Regions from separate parts of the Paenibacillus sp. y28 genome, predicted to be linked through region 2. Evidence: riboswitches for the same ligand, from Rfam matches in the RefSeq annotation. Region 2 holds a riboswitch; the other holds the start of a gene.
What was found. A riboswitch is a leader RNA that binds a small molecule or an ion and turns the genes downstream of it on or off. The one in region 2 is predicted to bind FMN.

Region 1: another riboswitch for FMN. It lies ahead of ribD (bifunctional diaminohydroxyphosphoribosylaminopyrimidine deaminase/5-amino-6-(5-phosphoribosylamino)uracil reductase RibD); the one in region 2 lies ahead of WBG83_RS10910 (DMT family transporter).

What each region holds. Positions count from the first base shown of each region.
Region 1 covers NZ_JBBBNV010000001.1:591,087-600,416, forward strand. Annotated here, with positions in the region: gene WBG83_RS02710 (segregation and condensation protein A) at 1-439, opposite strand, end outside; gene ribH (6,7-dimethyl-8-ribityllumazine synthase) at 472-942, opposite strand; gene WBG83_RS02720 (bifunctional 3,4-dihydroxy-2-butanone-4-phosphate synthase/GTP cyclohydrolase II) at 992-2,203, opposite strand; gene ribE (riboflavin synthase) at 2,233-2,925, opposite strand; gene ribD (bifunctional diaminohydroxyphosphoribosylaminopyrimidine deaminase/5-amino-6-(5-phosphoribosylamino)uracil reductase RibD) at 2,932-4,059, opposite strand; FMN riboswitch at 4,389-4,562, opposite strand; gene WBG83_RS02735 (peptidylprolyl isomerase) at 4,979-5,410, opposite strand; gene lysA (diaminopimelate decarboxylase) at 5,452-6,783, opposite strand; gene WBG83_RS02745 (spore germination protein) at 7,128-8,750, opposite strand; gene WBG83_RS02750 (stage V sporulation protein AB) at 8,779-9,210, opposite strand; gene WBG83_RS02755 (stage V sporulation protein AA) at 9,207-9,330, opposite strand, start outside.
Region 2 covers NZ_JBBBNV010000011.1:23,477-32,806, reverse strand. Annotated here, with positions in the region: gene WBG83_RS10940 (NEAT domain-containing protein) at 1-648, shown strand, start outside; gene WBG83_RS10935 (DUF423 domain-containing protein) at 833-1,201, shown strand; gene WBG83_RS10930 (Asp23/Gls24 family envelope stress response protein) at 1,445-1,795, shown strand; gene WBG83_RS10925 (response regulator transcription factor) at 1,857-2,564, shown strand; gene WBG83_RS10920 (sensor histidine kinase) at 2,542-3,993, shown strand; gene WBG83_RS10915 (YheC/YheD family protein) at 4,542-5,606, shown strand; FMN riboswitch at 5,758-5,906, shown strand; gene WBG83_RS10910 (DMT family transporter) at 6,035-6,970, shown strand; partial or broken gene WBG83_RS22615 (monooxygenase family protein) at 7,343-7,513, shown strand; gene WBG83_RS10905 (phasin family protein) at 7,880-8,212, shown strand; gene WBG83_RS10900 (ABC1 kinase family protein) at 8,252-9,330, shown strand, end outside.

The sequences.
Region 1 (9,330 bases), on a different contig from region 2:
GTACCGGGTTGTCCTCCAGTTCAGGGATGAACGCTGACAAATCCTCCGGTTCGCGGGTGTAAATGAGGCTGCGCTCCACTTCTTTCTCCCGCAGCTCTTCGGCAATGCTTTTAAATTTGCGGTATTCGATCAGCTTCTGAACCAGCTCGGCCCTCGGGTCGAGGTCCTCATCCTCGTAGTCGCCCATATCCAGCTCAATAATCGGCGGCTTGGGCAAGAGCATCTTGCTCTTGATGGACAGCAATGTCGCCGCCATAACCAGAAATTCGCTCGTAATCTCCAGCTCCAGCTCCTGCATCGTCCCCAAATACTCCATATATTGATCCGTTATGGTGCTGACCGGAATATCGTAAATATCCACTTCGTTCTTCTCAATTAAATGAAGCAGCAAATCCAGGGGGCCCTCAAACGTATCCAGTTTATATAATACCTTGGTCAAGCCTGGCGCCCTCCTGTTCTTAATTTATTTGGCTACAGCTGTTTGCTCAGGTTCACCATTTCAATAGCGGTTACGGCAGCTTCCCAGCCTTTGTTCCCCGCTTTCGTGCCGGCACGCTCTACGGCCTGCTCGATGGAATCTACGGTCAATACGCCAAAGATCGTCGGCACGCCGGTTTTCAGTCCAATCGCCGCAACACCTTTGGCCGCTTCGTTGCACACATAGTCAAAATGCGGGGTCGATCCGCGGATAACCGCTCCAAGTGTGATCACCGCATCATATTTGCCGCTCTCCGCCATTTTTTGAGCGATGAACGGAATTTCAAATGCACCCGGAACCCAAGCAACCGCAATCTCTTCTTCCTGCACACCATGGCGCTTCAAGGCGTCCAATGCGCCTCCGAGCAGCTTCGTGGAAATAAATTCATTAAACCGACCAACAACGATGCCGTATCTGAGATTGTTCGAAATTAAATGGCCTTCAAATATAGTGATGTTCGACATAGGATAGCTACCTTCCTTCTTTTTATTAAAATTTAGTTGAAAAAGCGCCTTACTCCAGGTTCAGCATATGGCCGAGCTTCAGCTTCTTGGCGCGTAAATAATTCGAATTGCCGTCTTTAAGCTCCATTTGCAGCGGCACCCGCTCGGTCACCTTCAGCCCGTAGCCGTCCAGAGCAACGATTTTGCGCGGGTTGTTGGTAAGCAGCCGGATTTGGCGTACACCCACATCCCTCAAAATTTGGGCCCCGATGCCATAATCGCGCAAATCGGGAGCAAAGCCAAGCTTCAGGTTGGCGTCAACCGTGTCCAGCCCCTGGTCCTGCAGCACGTACGCTTTGAGCTTGTTAATCAGGCCGATGCCCCGGCCTTCCTGACGCAAATAAACGAGCACGCCGCTGCCTGCCTCATTAATCTGCTGAAGTGCAGCAGCCAGCTGCTGTCCGCAGTCGCAGCGTTCGGAATGAAACACGTCCCCGGTCAGGCATTCCGAGTGCATCCGCACGAGTGCCGGCGTGTCCGGGTCGATGGTTCCTTTTACAAGCGCCACGTGCTCCTTCTGATCGACCTCATTGCTATATGCAATGACCTGGAACGTCCCGAAGTCGGTCGGAAGCGAAGCTTCAACCTCCCGCTTCACCAGCATTTCTTTCTCATTCCGGTAACGGATTAGCTCTTGAATCGTAATCAGCTTCAGGCTATGCTTACCGGCGATTTCGGCAAGGTCCGGCACGCGTGCCATCGTCCCGTCTTCCTTGATCACCTCGCAGATGACAGCAGCCGGGTACGAGCCGCACATTCTCGCAAGATCTACGGCCGCTTCCGTATGGCCCGCCCTGCGAAGAACGCCGCCTTTTTTGGCAATCAGCGGAAAAATATGCCCCGGACGCCGGAAATCCTCAGGCTTCGTCTCCCCATGAATCAGGGCGTACACGGTTTGGGAGCGCTCATGGGCGGATATGCCTGTAGTTGTGGCGTTGTAGTCTACGGAGACGGTAAACGCTGTTCCGTGATAATCCGTGTTATGGGCGACCATGGGCGGCAAATCCAGCTCATGTGCCCGCTCCTCCGTAATCGGCACGCAGACGAGACCGCGGCCTTCCTTAATCATGAAGTTAATGGCCTCCGGGGTAGCCTGATCCGCCAGAACGATAAAGTCGCCTTCATTCTCCCGATCCTCATCGTCTACCACGATGATGACCTTGCCCTGCTTCAAATCCTCCAGAGCCGCCTCGATGCTGTCGAATCGAATAGATGCTTCCATATGGTTCTCCTCCTTTTCACTGCACACCGTCACATAAAACCATTATCCGCCAGAAACTGGGCGCTCAGTCCTCCGTTCGGACGGCCTGCGCCCTTTTCCTGCTCCATATGCTCGACGAGCGGGCCTCCTGCGCCGAAAGCAAGCAGCCGCTCGACATATTTACCGAGTACATCACATTCTATATTGACCGAATCCCCCGCTTCACGTTGCAGAAGCACCGTCTCCACCAGCGTATGGGGAATCACCGAAACGGTAAAATGCTGCGTTCCCGCCTCCACCACGGTCAGGCTGATTCCGTCAAGCGTTATCGAGCCGCGGGGGACAACATATTTCATCACCTGGCGGTCCTCCGGTTCAATCCGGAACACAACCGCATTCTCTTCGCGGCTTCGGTTCAGAATGCGTCCAACGGTATCCACGTGGCCCTGCACATGATGACCGCCGAAGCGCCGGCCCATCGTCATGGCCCGCTCCAGGTTTACCCGGCTCCCGGGGGACAGCTCCCGCAGTGTCGTTTGCCGGAATGTCTCCGGCATGACATCCACGGAGAATTGCTGGCGGTCAAATTCAATGACCGTCAGGCAAACCCCATTGACTGCAATACTGTCCCCCAGTTGAACATCCTCAAGTATTTTGCGTGCCTCCAGCGTCAGAATCAACGACTGGCCTCGACGGTGCACCCGCCGCAGCGTACCGATTTCTTCAATTAGTCCGGTAAACATGCGCCCTCACTCCTCTTCGCTTTCGCTTGCTTCAGCCTCCGGCTCAGGGTAACGGGGATAACCGCTAATGCACACATCATCGCCGAACCGGGCTACGTCAACGCGGTCAAGCTCCAAAGCGTCAGCCATCAGCTCCGCCCCGCCCAAAGTGAAGTTGGAGGGAGCCTGCAGCCCGCCGATAATTTTCGGGGCATAAAACAACAGGATTTTGTCAATGAGCCGTGCCTCGAGCATCGCCCCGTTCAGACGTCCCCCGCCCTCCAGGAGTATCGATCCGATTTCCCTCTCGCCCAGCAGCTTCATGGCCAGCTTCAGATCAACCTGAGGCCCATCCCCGCACTTCAGCACTTCCACACCATGCGCGTTGAGCCTCATAATCTGCTCAATGGACGCCTGCTTCGTCGTAAGAAGCAGCGTCTTGGCCGTCGTATCCTGAACGACCCTGGAGTCCAGCGGCAGGCGCAGCCTGGAATCGACAATGACGCGCAGCGGATGCTGGCCCTCAGCCGGTGTTCTCGTAGTCAATTGCGGGTCATCCGCCAATATCGTATCGACTCCGACCATAATCGCTTGATGCTGATGGCGCAGCGTATGTACGTAGGCGCGGGAGGCTTCACCGGTAATCCATTTGCTGTCCCCTGTCCGGGACGCAATCTTGCCATCAAGCGTGCAGGCCGTTTTGAGTGTTACAAACGGCATGTTATTTTGAATAAATTTGAAGAACCGTTCGTTGAGGCGCAGCGCCTCCTGCTCCAGCACCCCAACCTTCACTTCAATTCCGTTGCTGCGTAAACGGGCAATTCCCTTTCCGGCTACCTGCGGATTAGGATCGGTGCAAGCCACAACCACCCGGGCGACCTTCTCCACAATCAAACGGTCACTGCACGGCGGCGTACGCCCATGATGGCTGCATGGCTCCAGAGTGACATAAGCTGTGCTGCCCTGCGCCTCTTGCCCCGCCATTTGCAGGGCGTTAATTTCCGCATGATGGGACCCGCGCTGCAAATGCGCGCCCATGCCGATAATTTTGCCGTTCTTGACAAGCACGCAGCCTACTACCGGATTAATCCCGGTTTGGCCGGTGCACGCTTCCGCCATTTGCAGCGCCAGCCGCATATAAAATTCATCGTTCAAAACTTCCGGATGAATAGCCCTTCCCCTCCTCCTACAGTTATCCTGCAGATCCCGCACGACTGATATCAGGTATCTTCCTATGGCTTCTTCAGACAGCTTCTTCCCAAACCTAAAAAAGCCCGCTTTGCATCGCAAAGGGGCGTGGGATATGCGCAAAATAAGTCGCTGTATTCACAAGATGGCTGAAGCTAACAACCGGTTGAGGCTGCTCTTCAGCCGTCCATAAATAGACGGTCCTTCCGCCTTGTAATTCAAATAAAAACACACCAAACAAGCTTCGCCTGTCCGGGAGCTCCCATTTTCTTGCAAAGGCAGTCCGTTCGCGACCCGCGTCCCTTCTCCCATCCAGACTATACTGTCGGTCCCGGATTCGCACCAGGTCGGCCTCACGGCATGCGCCTTCATTACGAAAGCTCATGCTGTTCGGTTCACGGACTCATTCCTCCCCTATCCGGGAGAAAAACACCGCCGGTCGGGAATTACACCCGGCCCCGAAGTTACGCAAAACAAATATGAAGTTTCTAGTTCTGGTTACATGCATAATAACACCAATAAAAAAATAAAGCAAGACAGCTTCACCGCATGAATCAACAAAAACCGTCATTTTAAACCTTTCACGTCAAGGTTGCTTACACCAAAAATTCCGACATGATACGATCGATGTCAAAAGGACCGGTCCAGCTGCTTCTGGGCAGGGAATTTCCGCACGCCCAGTCGATAAACGTTTATACTCCCGTGTATATCTCCTGTTATATAAATGCTAATGTCCCCCGCCCCCTATACAAGCTAATACCTACCAGCATAGTCAAGACCGGAAAATATTTCAATTGTTTCTTAAAGACTAGGCTTTAGGGAACACAAAAAAGCAGCCCGCATGAAATGCAGACTGCTCTTTTTGTTATAAAACCGTGTTGGGTAATTAAACCTCCACGACTTCAACCTTCTCCATACGGTCACGGCCTTGGAAGGCATCCACATGCTCCATACCTTTGGACACTTTGCCAAAAACGGTATGAACGCCGTCCAGATGCGGCTGCGGCTGGTAAGCGATGTAGAACTGGCTGCCGCCAGTGTTGCGGCCGGCATGCGCCATGGCCAGCGACCCGCGCTCATGCTTGTTCGGGTTGATTTCGCAGTTGATTTGGTAGCCTGGACCGCCCATGCCAGTACCGTTCGGGCAGCCGCCTTGCGCTACGAAGCCCGGAATGACGCGATGGAATACGAGTCCATTATAGAAACCGCTGTTAGCCAGCTTTTCAAAGTTTGCCACTGTGTTAGGAGCATCTTGATCAAACAGATCGATAACAACCTCTCCACCGTTAGCCAATGTAATTTTTGCTTGTTTTGCCACGATAATCACTCCTTCGAATATGCTTTTATCCGGAAAACGGATTAGTTGGATACAGCTTGCTTCGTCAAACGCTCCGGAATGACGTCATTGCCGGCAACATCTTGGTACGATTCACGTTTTACCACGAGATCTGCCTGGCCGTCCTTAACGAACACCACAGCTGGCTTACGCAGACGGTTGTAGTTGCTTGCCATCGCGTAGTTGTAAGCGCCTGTGCAAGAAACCGCCAGCACATCGCCGCTTTGTACCTTCGGCAGATTCAAATCCCAGATAAGCATGTCGCCGCTCTCGCAGCATTTGCCCGCAACCGATACGACTTCCTCATTTGCCTCATTCGCACGGTTAGCGAGGATTGCTTCATACTTGGATTCATACAAGGCCGGACGAGGGTTATCTGTCATGCCGCCGTCTACAGCGACGTATTTACGCACGCCAGGAATTTCTTTGGATGTACCGACCGTGTACAAGGTCGTACCGGCATCCCCTACGATGCTGCGGCCCGGCTCAACCCAGATCTCAGGCGTCGGGTAGCTGTAGTTGTCGAAGTTATCCTTGATGGCGTCTGTGATCGCTTGTACATACTGTGCAACCGGAAGCGGAGTATCTCCATCTACATAGCGGATGCCGAAGCCGCCGCCCAGATTGATGACCTGGAAGGTCACATTCAGCTCGTCGCGCACTTTGGCTGCGAATTTGGATACTTTGTCAGCCGCCATGCGGAAGCCTTCAACCTCGAAAATTTGCGACCCGATGTGGGAGTGAACGCCCAGCAGCTGCAGGTTCGGACGCTTGGAAGCCTCTTCAACCGCTTTGTAAGCCGAGCCGTTGCCCAGGTCAAAGCCGAATTTGGAATCGGTTTGGCCTGTGGAAATGTACTCGTGCGTATGAGCTTCAACCCCAGGCGTAATGCGGAGCAAAATTTTGACCTGTTGGCCTTTTTCTCCAGCAATGTGGTTCAGCATATCCAGCTCAACGAAGTTATCCACAACGAAGCAGCCGATTTTGGCATCAATTGCCATTTCGATTTCTTCTACGGTTTTATTGTTGCCGTGGAAGTGAATGCGATCCACCGGGAATCCGGCCTGCAATGCAGTATACAGCTCGCCGTCGGAAACAATGTCCAGCGACATGCCTTCCTGCTCGGCAACGCGGCACATCGCCTGCACGCAGAACGCCTTGGAAGCGTAGGCTACCTGGAACTTCAAGCCGGACGCCTTGAATGCGTCCACATATTCTTTGCAGCGCTGGCGAATCAACGCTTCATCAAAAACATAAAGCGGCGTGCCGAACTGCTCCACCAGCTGAGTGGAATCGCAGCCGCCGATTGTCAAATGGCCTTTATCGTTAATTTTGCTTGTCCCATGCAAATACATCGGTTTGTCTCCTCTTCATCACGAAAATTTCACTTTCTCGACCTATGGCTGTAATTGTTCTCGCCATACAATAACAATAACTTATCATAGCCTCGCCGAAAAGCCAATGGATTTCTGGCGACTTTTTTTGCACTTTTTTACAGCTATGCACCAAAAGCGATAGCCGTTAAACGTCCGAAACCGAACAATTAGCCGTTATTCGGCCGGGTACGGACACGACACCCTGCTCCAGGAGACATGAAGAGCAGGCGCAGCCGGGACATCGCCCTTTCCCGCACCGCGCGCAGCTCCCAGCGCGCGGTGTTTCGCTGCATGCCGGCGGTCGGCCGACCACATTCGCATGTTCAATTGCTTTTTCGCGGCTGGCGGGTGCTGTCGTAGGCTTTGGTAATGCTCGGCCGTTCAATGTCCCATTGGACCGGCTTGCGGATAATAAGCGATATCAAGCCTTTCAAGTGGAATGGAATGAATGGCCACAAAAACGGAGAGTTGTAAGAGCGCTGCAGAGCAAGCATGATTACCCACAGCGTAGCGCCGATGATAAGGCCCGGCACCTTGAATGCGGCGGCAAGGACAAGCAGCGCCAGCCGTACGATGCGGTTGGCCAGACCCAGCTCATAGCTCGGCGTCGCAAACATTCCGATCGAGGCTACGGCCATATACAGAATGACCTCATTGACGAACAAGCCCGTTTTAACTGCAATATCCCCAATCAGAATCGCCGCGACCAGCCCCATCGCCACCGCTATCGGCTGCGGCGTATGAACAGCAGCCATCCGCATCATGTCCACGCCGATTTCCACAATGACAAATTGCAGCAGGAGCGGAAGCTTCCCTTCCTCCTGCGGGCCGAGAAACTCCAGTCCGGCGGGCTTTAACTCCGGATTCATCACCATGAGAAACCAGAGCGGCAGCAGAAAAAGCGACGCCCAAATCCCGATATACCTCACCCAGCGCAGGTAGGTACCGATAAATGGAGTATGACGATACTCCTCCGCATGCTGGCAGTGATGGAAAAAGGTCGCCGGCAAAATAATGGCCGTCGGCGATGTATCGACCATCAAAACCACGTGACCCTCCAGCATATGCGCAGCTACGACATCCGGTCGCTCCGAGTAGCGCACGAGCGGGTACGGATTCCAATTTTTCCCCAAAATAATTTCTTCCAGCTGCTTGTCAGCAAGGGGGATTCCGTCTATCGTTACGCCCTTGACCTTGTCTCTTACCGACTCCACCAGATCCATATCGGCGATGTCGTTCACATAGGCGATGCATACATTTGTTTTGCTCCGCTTACCGACCTCGACCAGCTCGAATTTCATCCGGGGGTCCTTCAGTCTGCGGCGTATGAGCATAATATTGGTCAGCAGTGTCTCCACGAACCCGTCCTTGGCGCCGCGTACGACCCGCTCCGTATCCGGCTCGGTGATCGAACGAATCGGATACGTGCGAACATCCAGCGTGATTGCCGTATCCTCGTTCTCTACGAATAGCGCGGCATTGCCGACAAGCACCCGGGATATTACGTCATTCATAGACGAAGCCTTGGATACCTGAATATGGGGAATATATTGTTCTATCATCGTTTGCACCGGTTGATGCCTCAGCGCCCCGTCAGCCAAATAACTGAGCCTCATAATAATGTCAGTCAGGATGTCGTCCTTCACCATACCGTTAACATAGACAAATGCGCTCGGCTTTCCTGCGAACACCATCTCGTGCTTTACGATATCGAAGCTGGTGCCAAGACCGATTTGCTCTTCCAGCACCCGCTTCAGCTCGGGAAGCGTCTTCGGGATCGCCTGCTGCTCCTTGTAGCGCTTCTCCTCCGGGCTCAGCGTCTGATCGGTCGCGCTGTCAGCCTTCTCCTTCTCCCCGGCCTGTCCGGCCTGTCCGGCCAAAACGCCATCCGGCGGCATTTCACCGTCAGGCGGATGATTATGATGAAAACCGTCTGTTGTACTCATGCCGTTCACCTCTCAAGGTCTAGTTTCATTACAGCTCGCCAAACACATACCATTCAAACAACGACCCGACAACCTTACCGAGCGCCATCGCCATCAGCAGCCAGCCAATCCAGCCGCCCAAATGCAGCCTTTTGGCCATAATCGGCAGCACATTGAGCACCTCGGTCAGCGCTCCGGCGAGCATACCGGTAAACATTCCGGTGAGCAATCCGAAAAAGCATGTCACCAGCACCGGCAGACGCCACTTCCAATCCAGGAAATCAGCTGCTGTCCAGTACAAGGTGCCGACAATAATAGCACTTTCAAACCAGGAAACCTGCTTGAAGCCCTTCGTCATTTGGGCCAGTCTCGGGATGATATCCAGCACCACGAGAAAAGCAACCAGACCGCCGCCGACAGCAACGCCTCCCGCGATGCCGATGAACGCCAAGACCGCGTTTTGCAGCAAAGCCGTCATCATGACGGCTTCTCGCCTTCCTGGGCGGACGGATTAGACTTCTCGTACTCGCAGGTGACCACATAGTGGTTCAAATTTTCCTGGTACATGAACATCTCCACCTCCAGCGGGCTCGGTTCTTCG
Region 2 (9,330 bases):
GTCGTCGCAGAGCTCTTGCTTGCAGCAGCAGACGCGCAAGAAGTGATCGACGATGAACAGCCGACGGACGAGACTCCGGCAGAGCCTGCCGATACGACCGAATCGCCAAGCATTCAACCGGTGAAGGACGTACAACGTCACTGGGCTAAGGAATATGTTGAACGCGCAGTTTCGCTCGGCATCGTTAACGGCTATGAGGATGGAACATTCCGTCCGGACGATGAAATCAGCCGTGCCGAATTTACCGTATTGATTTCACGTGTTCTTCAGCTGGAAGACACAGGATCTGCTTTGAACTATTCGGATCTTAGCCTTGTTCCGGATTGGGCGAAATCTGATCTTGCGAAAGTGGCGGCTGCAGGAATGATCAGCAGCTACGAAGATAACACCTTCCGGGCGGACCGCAGCATTACCCGTTCGGAAATTGCAGTTATCGTCGCCAGAGCCTTGAATCTGCAGCTTGATGATGCGGATAGCTTGAATTTTGCGGATGAGCAGGCGGTTCCACCATGGGCTTATGCTCATGTGGCAGCGGCATACAGCAAAGGCATCATGAATGGCAGAGACAATAATCAGTTTGCTCCGGCTGCAAATGCAACAAGAGCAGAAGCAATCAAATTAATTTTGGCGCTATTGGATGCAAAGTAATTGAAAGAATGGACTGCAGTGGATATGAAATGACTGCGGTCCGGACAGGAGGATACCAGAAAACCGGTATCCTCTTTCTTTTATCGTTATAGATTCGGAATCGGACTTAGCTGTGCACAGGCTAGGTTGTTCTCGTCCGCCGTGGTACAATGAGAGAGACTATAGATTCAGGAGGAGTTTGAATATGCAGGTGTTATTGCTGCTGGGCAGCATCAATATGTTTCTTTCTGTCGTTCTGGGAGCGTTCGGGGCCCATGCGCTGAAGAAGCGGCTGTCTCCCGAGATGGCGGCTATTTATCAAACTGCGGTTCAGTACCAAATTGCGCACGCTTTGGGTTTGATTTTGATGGCTATCCTGGCGCATACGGCTATCCCGAGCGCGCTTGTCATTACAGCCGGGTGGTTTCTGTTTGCAGGTATTCTTCTGTTCTGCGGAAGCTTGTACGTGCTCAGCCTGACGGGCATGAAGAAGCTGGGGGCGATTACGCCAATCGGCGGACTTTGTTTTCTAATCGGCTGGGCGCTGCTTACGGCAGCTGCTGTGCAGGTCTAAGCCCGCAAACCATGAAATAGACTGTAATACAATAACGAGGCTGCTGCCAATTGTACCGATAAAGTCTATACGACGTTTCGGTACTTTTTTATGCCGTCTGATCTCCGGTTCACACCTTATGCCTGATTCGTTTAGGTAATCTTAAGGTTTTGCTTAACCTGGGCTTATATTAGCCGGGTATAATGAAACTGCTCATTGAACGAGGCAGGGCGAGATTTGGATACGAGCGGAGGAGGGTGAACGATGCCGGAAGATGCATACAACGGTTCGATTCGGATTTCGGAGAAGGTCATAGCCATAATGGCAGGCGCTGCAGCTTTGAGTACCCCGGGCATTGCCGGGATGTCCACAGGCAAGGCCGACGGACTAGTAAAAAGACTGAGCGGTAAAAATATGCAGACAGGTGTTGCCGTTGTAATGGGGCAAGGGGAAGTTGCACTTGAGCTTCACGCGTCTGTACACTATGGACATCCAATTCATAAGGTTTGCCGCCAGCTCCAGCGCCATGTTTGCGAATCGGTGGAAACGATGACTGGCTTGACCGTTACGGCGGTCCATGTGAAGGTAGATAACATCGTTATTTCCGCGCTTTGAGCGGATGCGGAACAAGGCTGCCGCAGCCGGATGAAGAAGATTGATATCAGCAGGAGGCCCTATGACGTACAACCTTTTAATTGCGGATGACGAATCCGAGATTATAGAGCTGCTTCAATTGTATTTGGAGAAGGATTATACGATTTTTCAAGCCCGGAATGGCCTCGAGGCGGTGGCTGTCCTGCAAAGGCATCACATTGATCTGGCGATTCTGGATATTATGATGCCGGAGATGGACGGACTGAAGCTGATTAAGAAAATCCGGGAAGCACATCATTTCCCGGTTCTTTTTTTATCGGCCAAAAGCCAGCATCATGATACAATCCTGGGTCTGTCGCTAGGAGCGGACGATTATATCGCCAAGCCATTTAATCCCTTGGAGATTGTGGCGCGCGTGCAGGCGCTGCTTCGCAGAGTGCATCATTTTGACGCGGGGGGCGCTCCCCAGAAGACGGAAGATAAAATTGTCGTCGGGGACCTGGTGCTGGATCGCATTCAATGCAGGCTGTTCCGCGGCGGTGAGCCGGTGGCCCTTACCTCTACTGAATACAAAATTTTGGAGCTGCTGCTGGAGCAGCCCGGACGCGTCTTTACCCGGAAAAAAATTTATGAAGCGGTGTGGCAGGATTACTACGCTCATGAGGACGGGGCGATTATGGTGCATATCAGCAACATCCGTGAAAAAATCGAACGTGATCCGAAGCAGCCGGATTACCTGAAAACGATACGAGGGTTGGGATACAAAATTGAAGCTCCTGAGGAAATATAGAGCCCGGCGGCAGCTGCAAACGTCGCTGACCTGGGATTTCTTTTTGTTTAATCTGATTCTGCTGATCGTAATGGCAGGAAGCACGTTTATGGCCCTGCAGGATGTGAAGTGGAGAATGCAGACCACTCGTATTGTTGACCCCGAGCTGAAGCTGGAAGCCGGAATGTACGTGAACGGCAGCCAGACCCGGACGGAAATTGACCGTCTGCTTCAAGGCAGCGGCTGGCTGGAGGAGCTGGATGCGGACCGCCGCGTCATCCGCGTTCAAGGCCGGAAGCAGGACGAGGTGCAGCAGTATTCCGAAAAGGAGCTGTATGAGCTGCTCTCCAACCGGAACGGACAAGCGTATTATTATTCTGTGGCGGCCCTGGAGAATCGGGGAGACTCGCAGTATTTGCTTCTGAAGCTGCCCCGGAATTATGTCAACATTAATGTGAATGATTCCTTGCGGGAGCCGGGCTTTTACGTGCCGGTATTTTATTACTTGGCCTTCTGGATCATACTTATGCTGCTGCTTATTTTTTTCTACAGCGCCTGGGTCGCCCGGCGTATCCGAAGGCCGCTGCACCAAATATCCCAAGGGCTCAAACGTATGGTCGACGGCAACTATAGCACCCGGATATCACTTGATGCGGAGCAGGAGTTCGTTCAAATTCGCGAGGCCTTCAATTATATGGGGGATGTGATTGAGAACACCTTGGCCGAGAAGCGGCATGCCGAGGAGAGCAAGCAGCGTCTCATTGTGGATCTGTCCCACGACCTGAAAACACCGATTACGAGCATTCAGGGTTATGCTCAAGCGTTGCTGGAAGGACGGGTAGAGGAGCGGGAGCGACAGGTGAAATACATGAGCTACATTTACCGGAAGTCCGCCCAAGTGACCAGGCTTATTCACAACATGCTGGATTTCCTCAAAATTGATTCGCCCGACTATGTCATACGGCTGGAACAGAGCGAAATCGGCGACTTCCTGCGGGAGGTCGTCGCTGATGTGTACGGGGACATCGAGCAAAAAAAGTTCGTGCTGCAGCTTTATATCCCCGATCAGCCGATCTATGCTGTTTACGATGCCGAGCTGCTATCCAGTGTCATCCAAAACCTGATTGGCAACGCGCTAACCTACAATCCGCCGGAAACACGCTTACGGGTGCAGCTTATCCCGGCCGAGACGGAGGTTATTATCGAAATCGCCGATACCGGTATCGGAATTCCAAAGCCGCTATGGAATACCATCTTCGATCCGTTCGTGCGCAAGGATGAAGCCCGGACCGGAGAAGTCGGAACCGGGCTCGGACTATCTATTGCCAAAAAAAACACAGAGAAAATGGGAGGCACGCTGGAGCTTCGCGATCAAGGACAGGAAGTAACTGTGTTCACGATTCGGCTGAGGAGGAAGCTGGACGAGCAGCCACGCTTAAACAGGCGATAGGCGGCGGGTTGAAGTGAATACTCTCCTTAATTACGAGAAATTGCAAGTCCCTGCCGGCTTGGGGCTTGTTTTTATTGTCAATGAGGCATGAGGAAGGACAGGCGCGCTGGAAGCTTTATTTTATCGTAGAAAGTCCGGCGCCGGGGAGCAGTCGGCATAGTAGCTCTATCTTTATATCAACCCAACCGGAAGCGGCAGCTGCGGCAAAACTATTTTTCTGCCCGGCTTTTGAAGCCATATCGGTCGCTGCTTGCAAGTGTCCAAGCGGGTTTGCTCTTGCCCACATATACTAATCTATCTGCGACAGGAAACAGCCGAGAGAGGGCGAATGCAATACATTCTCCAAGGGCGCGTAGGCATCTTCTTGGCAAAAGAAGAGTACGGCCTGACCAGAAGCCAGTTCTTCTGATCGGGGAGCGGGCCGCTGCAGCTTTTATTGCTGAATTCAGTTTTGGCATCCGGGATCGCTTAGTGAGCGGTTCCCCATATAACTTCATATTTACGATCAAATTGTCATGATTTCAAGCAAACAAGCCGGAGGTAGAGCGATGAAGAGAGCGGTTGGGATTTTACTTGACGCTTCGATGTATCACGGTATTCCCCGCAAGAAAACCGGTTATGAACGTATTTCATTGTATAACCGGGCGGCCAAACAGCTGGGCCTGAAGCCGTACTATATGACGCTTGCCCAAATAAATCATACCTCGGCACAAAGCTTTACGTACAGCGGCGGCCGGTATGCCAAGGTCAAGCACCAAATCCCTCCGGTGATTCATAATCGGGCATTCACGGCAACGGCTCAATTACGACAACGGCTTACGTCCCTGGCTAAAAAAAGCGTTGTATTCAACCGGAAAAACCGGTTTAGCAAATACGAGATTAACCGGCTGCTTTCCGGAAATGACCGTCTTCGCAGCTATGTTCCGGCTACCTGGAAGTATTCAAGAGGCAAGCTGGCTCAGGTGCTGAAAAATCGTACGCCGCTTTTTATCAAGCCCGCCAGCGGCAGTGTAGGGGACGGTATTTTCAAGATCGAGAACGCTCCCGGAGGGAAATACTTGATTCGGGGAAAACAAGGAAAGCCTCTGCACAAAACGCTTCAGCAAACGCTTGCCTGTATGGACCGAATGATTAGAGGCAGAAGCTATATTATTCAGGAGGCAATTCCCTTAGCCACGCATCAAGGAAGGCCGTATGATCTGCGTGTCTCCGTGCAGCGCGGCCCCCTGGGATCGTGGCAGGTTACAGGAATGGTCGGCAAGGTGGCTGCAGCCGGGAAGCATGTCACGAATGTGGCCAAAGGCGGAAAAGTTAAACCCTGCGCCAAGCTGTTTCAGGGCAGCGGATTTTCGGAGAAGGCTGTAACGAGGGAAGTGAAGCAAGCGTCCTTGAAAATAGCGGCTTTTCTCGGCAAGAAGCTTCCCCATTTGGCGGATATCGGTCTCGATATGGGGGTCGAGAAGGGCGGGGCTGTCAAATTTATTGAAATGAACGGCCGGGATCAGCGGATTACGTTTCAGAAAGCGGGGCTGGAAAAAGCATTTTATCAGACGTATTTAACCCCGCTGCGGTATGCCCATTTTCTAATGAGCGGGAAGAAGCGCAGAGGTTGACGAAGATGCCTGCAGCAGCGGAATAAATCCGATGAACTTGATATGAAAAAGAGTATTGATTTTTTTCGCGTGACGTTTTATGATAAACTGTAAAGAACGTTGCAACAGTTCGAACCAATTCCATGTAAACAAGTTGTTAAAAACAAAATATATCGATCTTCGGGGTAGGGTGAAATTCCCAACCGGCGGTGATGTTTCTTCACAGAAACAAGCCCGCGACTCCTCGGCCTGTACTTGGCCAAGGACTGACTTGGTGAGATTCCAAGGCCGACGGTAAAGTCCGGATGGTAGAAGATCACAGTAAATTTATCAGGTGCTGCTGACAGCGGCACAGGTAGATTTATTTGATTTGCCCCGTTTTGCGCAGCTTGCGCGAAACGGGGCTTTTTTTACCGAACGCTCCCTGGACTCAGAAGGGGTTAATGAACATGAACAACGCTTCTACATTGACAGCGGTGCATTACAGACGCCGCATTAAACCGGAATTTTGGCTCGTCGTTCTAGGGGCGGCTCTGTGGGGGGTTGACCCGTTATTCCGTATCATTCTCCTGAACTCGCTCACATCCACCCAAATTGTGCTGCTGGAGCACCTGATATTGTTTCTTGTGGCTGCACCGGTGCTGTGGCGGCACCGAGCGGAGCTGCGGGGACTGAAGGCAGCACATTTGGGCGCACTTCTATTCATATCCTGGGGCGGCTCGGCGCTGGCTACGATTTTGTTTACACAGGGGCTTGCTCATGGCGACCTGAACGTCGTTCTGCTGCTGCAGAAGCTGCAGCCGCTGTTTGCGATTATTTTGGCCAGATACCTGCTGAAAGAAAAGCTGCCCCGCCTGTTCGGCAATCTCGTCGTGCTCGCGCTGGCTGGTACGTATCTGCTTACCTTCGGCTGGACGCTGCCGGTTGGCGGACTGAGTGATTTTGTGCAGATGGGCAGCGTGTTGTCCATCGGAGCGGCGCTGCTATGGGGCGGCTCTACGGTGATGGGCCGTTATATGCTGGGAAAAATGTCGTATGAGACCGTGACGGCGCTGCGGTTCATTCTCGCATTGCCGCTGCTGATCGTCATTACAAGCCTGGAGGGGCAAGGCTGGAGCTTCCCGGCCGAGATGTCCCGGAAGGGGCTTGTGCTCCTGAATCTGGTGCTGCAGGCGCTGCTGCCCGGACTGCTCAGCCTGCTTGTCTACTACAAAGGGCTTAGCGGGATCAAAGCTTCTTATGCGACACTCGCGGAATTAAGCTTCCCGATGGTCGGAGTGCTCATAAACTGGGTTGTGTTCCACCAAATGATTACCATGCCCCAGGCAATCGGATTTATCCTCATTTGGCTTACTTTGTATCTGATTTCCAGGCAAAGAGAATAGAAGAACGGCTTCGTTTCCATGATCGGGAACGAAGCTTTTTTTTGCAGTTTCCTGCGGAAAACAGGGCAGGGTTCTCTTTTTATGTTTTATTCTGATAATGCTGGTACAATGAAGGTGATGGAAGATTGTGCAAGTTACTCGTTTGATAAATAGGGGAAGAGAGATGATGTTTACATCGTTCAAGACATGATGATCCTATAATCCAAATGAGGAGCGATTTATGTGGCAAGGATTCCAGTAATAAAAGCAATGGGACCAATGCTTAAAGAACTGTACCAGAATCCTGAAACGGGATGTATAAGTACAGAGTAAATTTTTTGAGCTGGAGAGGGATCACTTTAGTACAATACTGGAGAACTTACGAAACAGCTTGAGAACTATGCCCGGGGTGGCACTTATCTTGAACAATGGAAAAAATTTAATAAATCGGCTGGAACGGATGGAACAGTAGGGATTTATCGTGAAACGTACATGATTGAACCCGGACAATATGAATGTATTTATGGAAATATGCCTAAATTCGGTATGAGTGGATTCAGATAAGTAATGTAAAGCTAGCCAAGGTCATTAGAGAAAATGCAAGGAAGAATCTGGAGAGAACATAAAGTAGAAAGTCCACCCATAAATCATTTAAGTGCAGGTGACCACACATCAAAATACTGTTTATATGCAGCCGCAATAAGTGGCGCAGTTTAACAGCAGAGAAGATTTTTGACGGATTCAATGGGTAGGAATTAATTGAAATTTTGAAATCAAGAGTATCTGAATATATAGAAGTGCCCGAATAAGAAGCTCTTGTAGCGGCTTAACGGGCTTGATGCATCAATTTTTGGATTTTTGTGTAAATTACTGTACAATAAACGTATAACGGACAGCTTCGCATTTTATAAAATCCAGGGAGGGACCCTCATGAGAGAATTGATTGGCAGAGCGGTCGCATTAGGGCTCGGATTGGCAGTTACAAGTAAGGAACAGGTGGAAAAGACAGTGGAGGAGCTTGTAAAAAAAGGGGAGGTCAGCCGTCAGGAGTCCTCCTCGTTTGTTGACGAGCTGCTGCGTAAAGGAGAGGAAGCACGGGCCCGCATGGATGCGACTGTACAGGAGCGGGTGCAGTCCTTCCTGGAGGAGCAGCACATTGCAACGAAGCGGGACGTGGAACGTCTGGAGCAGCGGATTGCTCTGCTGGAGCAGCAGCTGAAGCGGCAAGAGGATGCGGAAGGCCGGGACCGGACAGAGGAATAGTCCACGGAGAGCGGGTCCCGATGGGCAGGAGGCAGCTTGATGATAGGAAGCAAAAAAATTCGGCAACTGCACCGGTTTAGAAAAATAGGGATGGTGCTTGCCCGTAACGGCTTCGGCTTCATCGCCAGTGAGCTTGGCTTTACGGAGAAGTTTGCTGTCGTGCGGGGGAAGGGTCAGCAGGATATCCATAAGAAGACGCTCGGAGAGCGGATTCGCCTTTTGCTGGAGGATTTGGGGCCTACTTATGTCAAGTTAGGGCAAATTGCCAGCACCCGGCCCGATTTGGTCCCGGCATCGATTATCTCGGAGCTGGAGCGGCTTCAGGATCATGTATCCCCCTTTTCTTATGAAGAGGTGGCTGCTATTATCGAAGCCGAGCTGATGGCGCCGGTGGAGGAGGTATTCGCCGATTTCTGCAAAGCGCCGATCGCCTCCGCCTCCATCGGCCAGGTTCACCGGGCCGTCCTGCATGATGGAACACAGGTCGCTGTGAAGGTGCAGCGGCCTCACATCCGTTCTGTCATTGAGACAGACCTGGACATAATTACCCAGTTCGCCAAGCTGGCGGAGAGCAGGCTGGAATGGGCCCGGCGCTACCGGCTGAGCGATATGATGGAAGAGATAGCCAAGGCGCTGCTGACCGAGCTGGATTACGGAGCGGAAGTGCGGAATGCGGATAAATTCGCCTCCCGAAACCAGATGAAGGACCAAATCGTCATTCCCGGCGTATATGTCGAGTACTCTACCCGAAAAGTGCTGACGATGGAGTTTGTTGAAGGGATTCGGCTGAACGACAGGAGCCGATTGGAAGAAGCCGGGCATGATCGATCCCGGCTGGCGGAGCGCTTCGCGAAGGTCATTTTGCACCAGGTGCTGATAGACGGTTTTTTCCATGGCGATCCGCATCCTGGCAATGTGCTGGTGCTCTCCGACGGCAGGCTGGCGCTGCTGGATTTCGGCATGGTAGGTCGGTTGTCCCCGGAGATGAAGAAGCAGATGGCTGCTTTTGTCATTGCGCTGCGCAATCAGAAATCAAGCGGGGTTATCCGGGCCATATCCAAGATGGGCATCGTGCCGGAGGATGTGGACCGGGCGCAGCTTCGCATGGATGTGGAGGA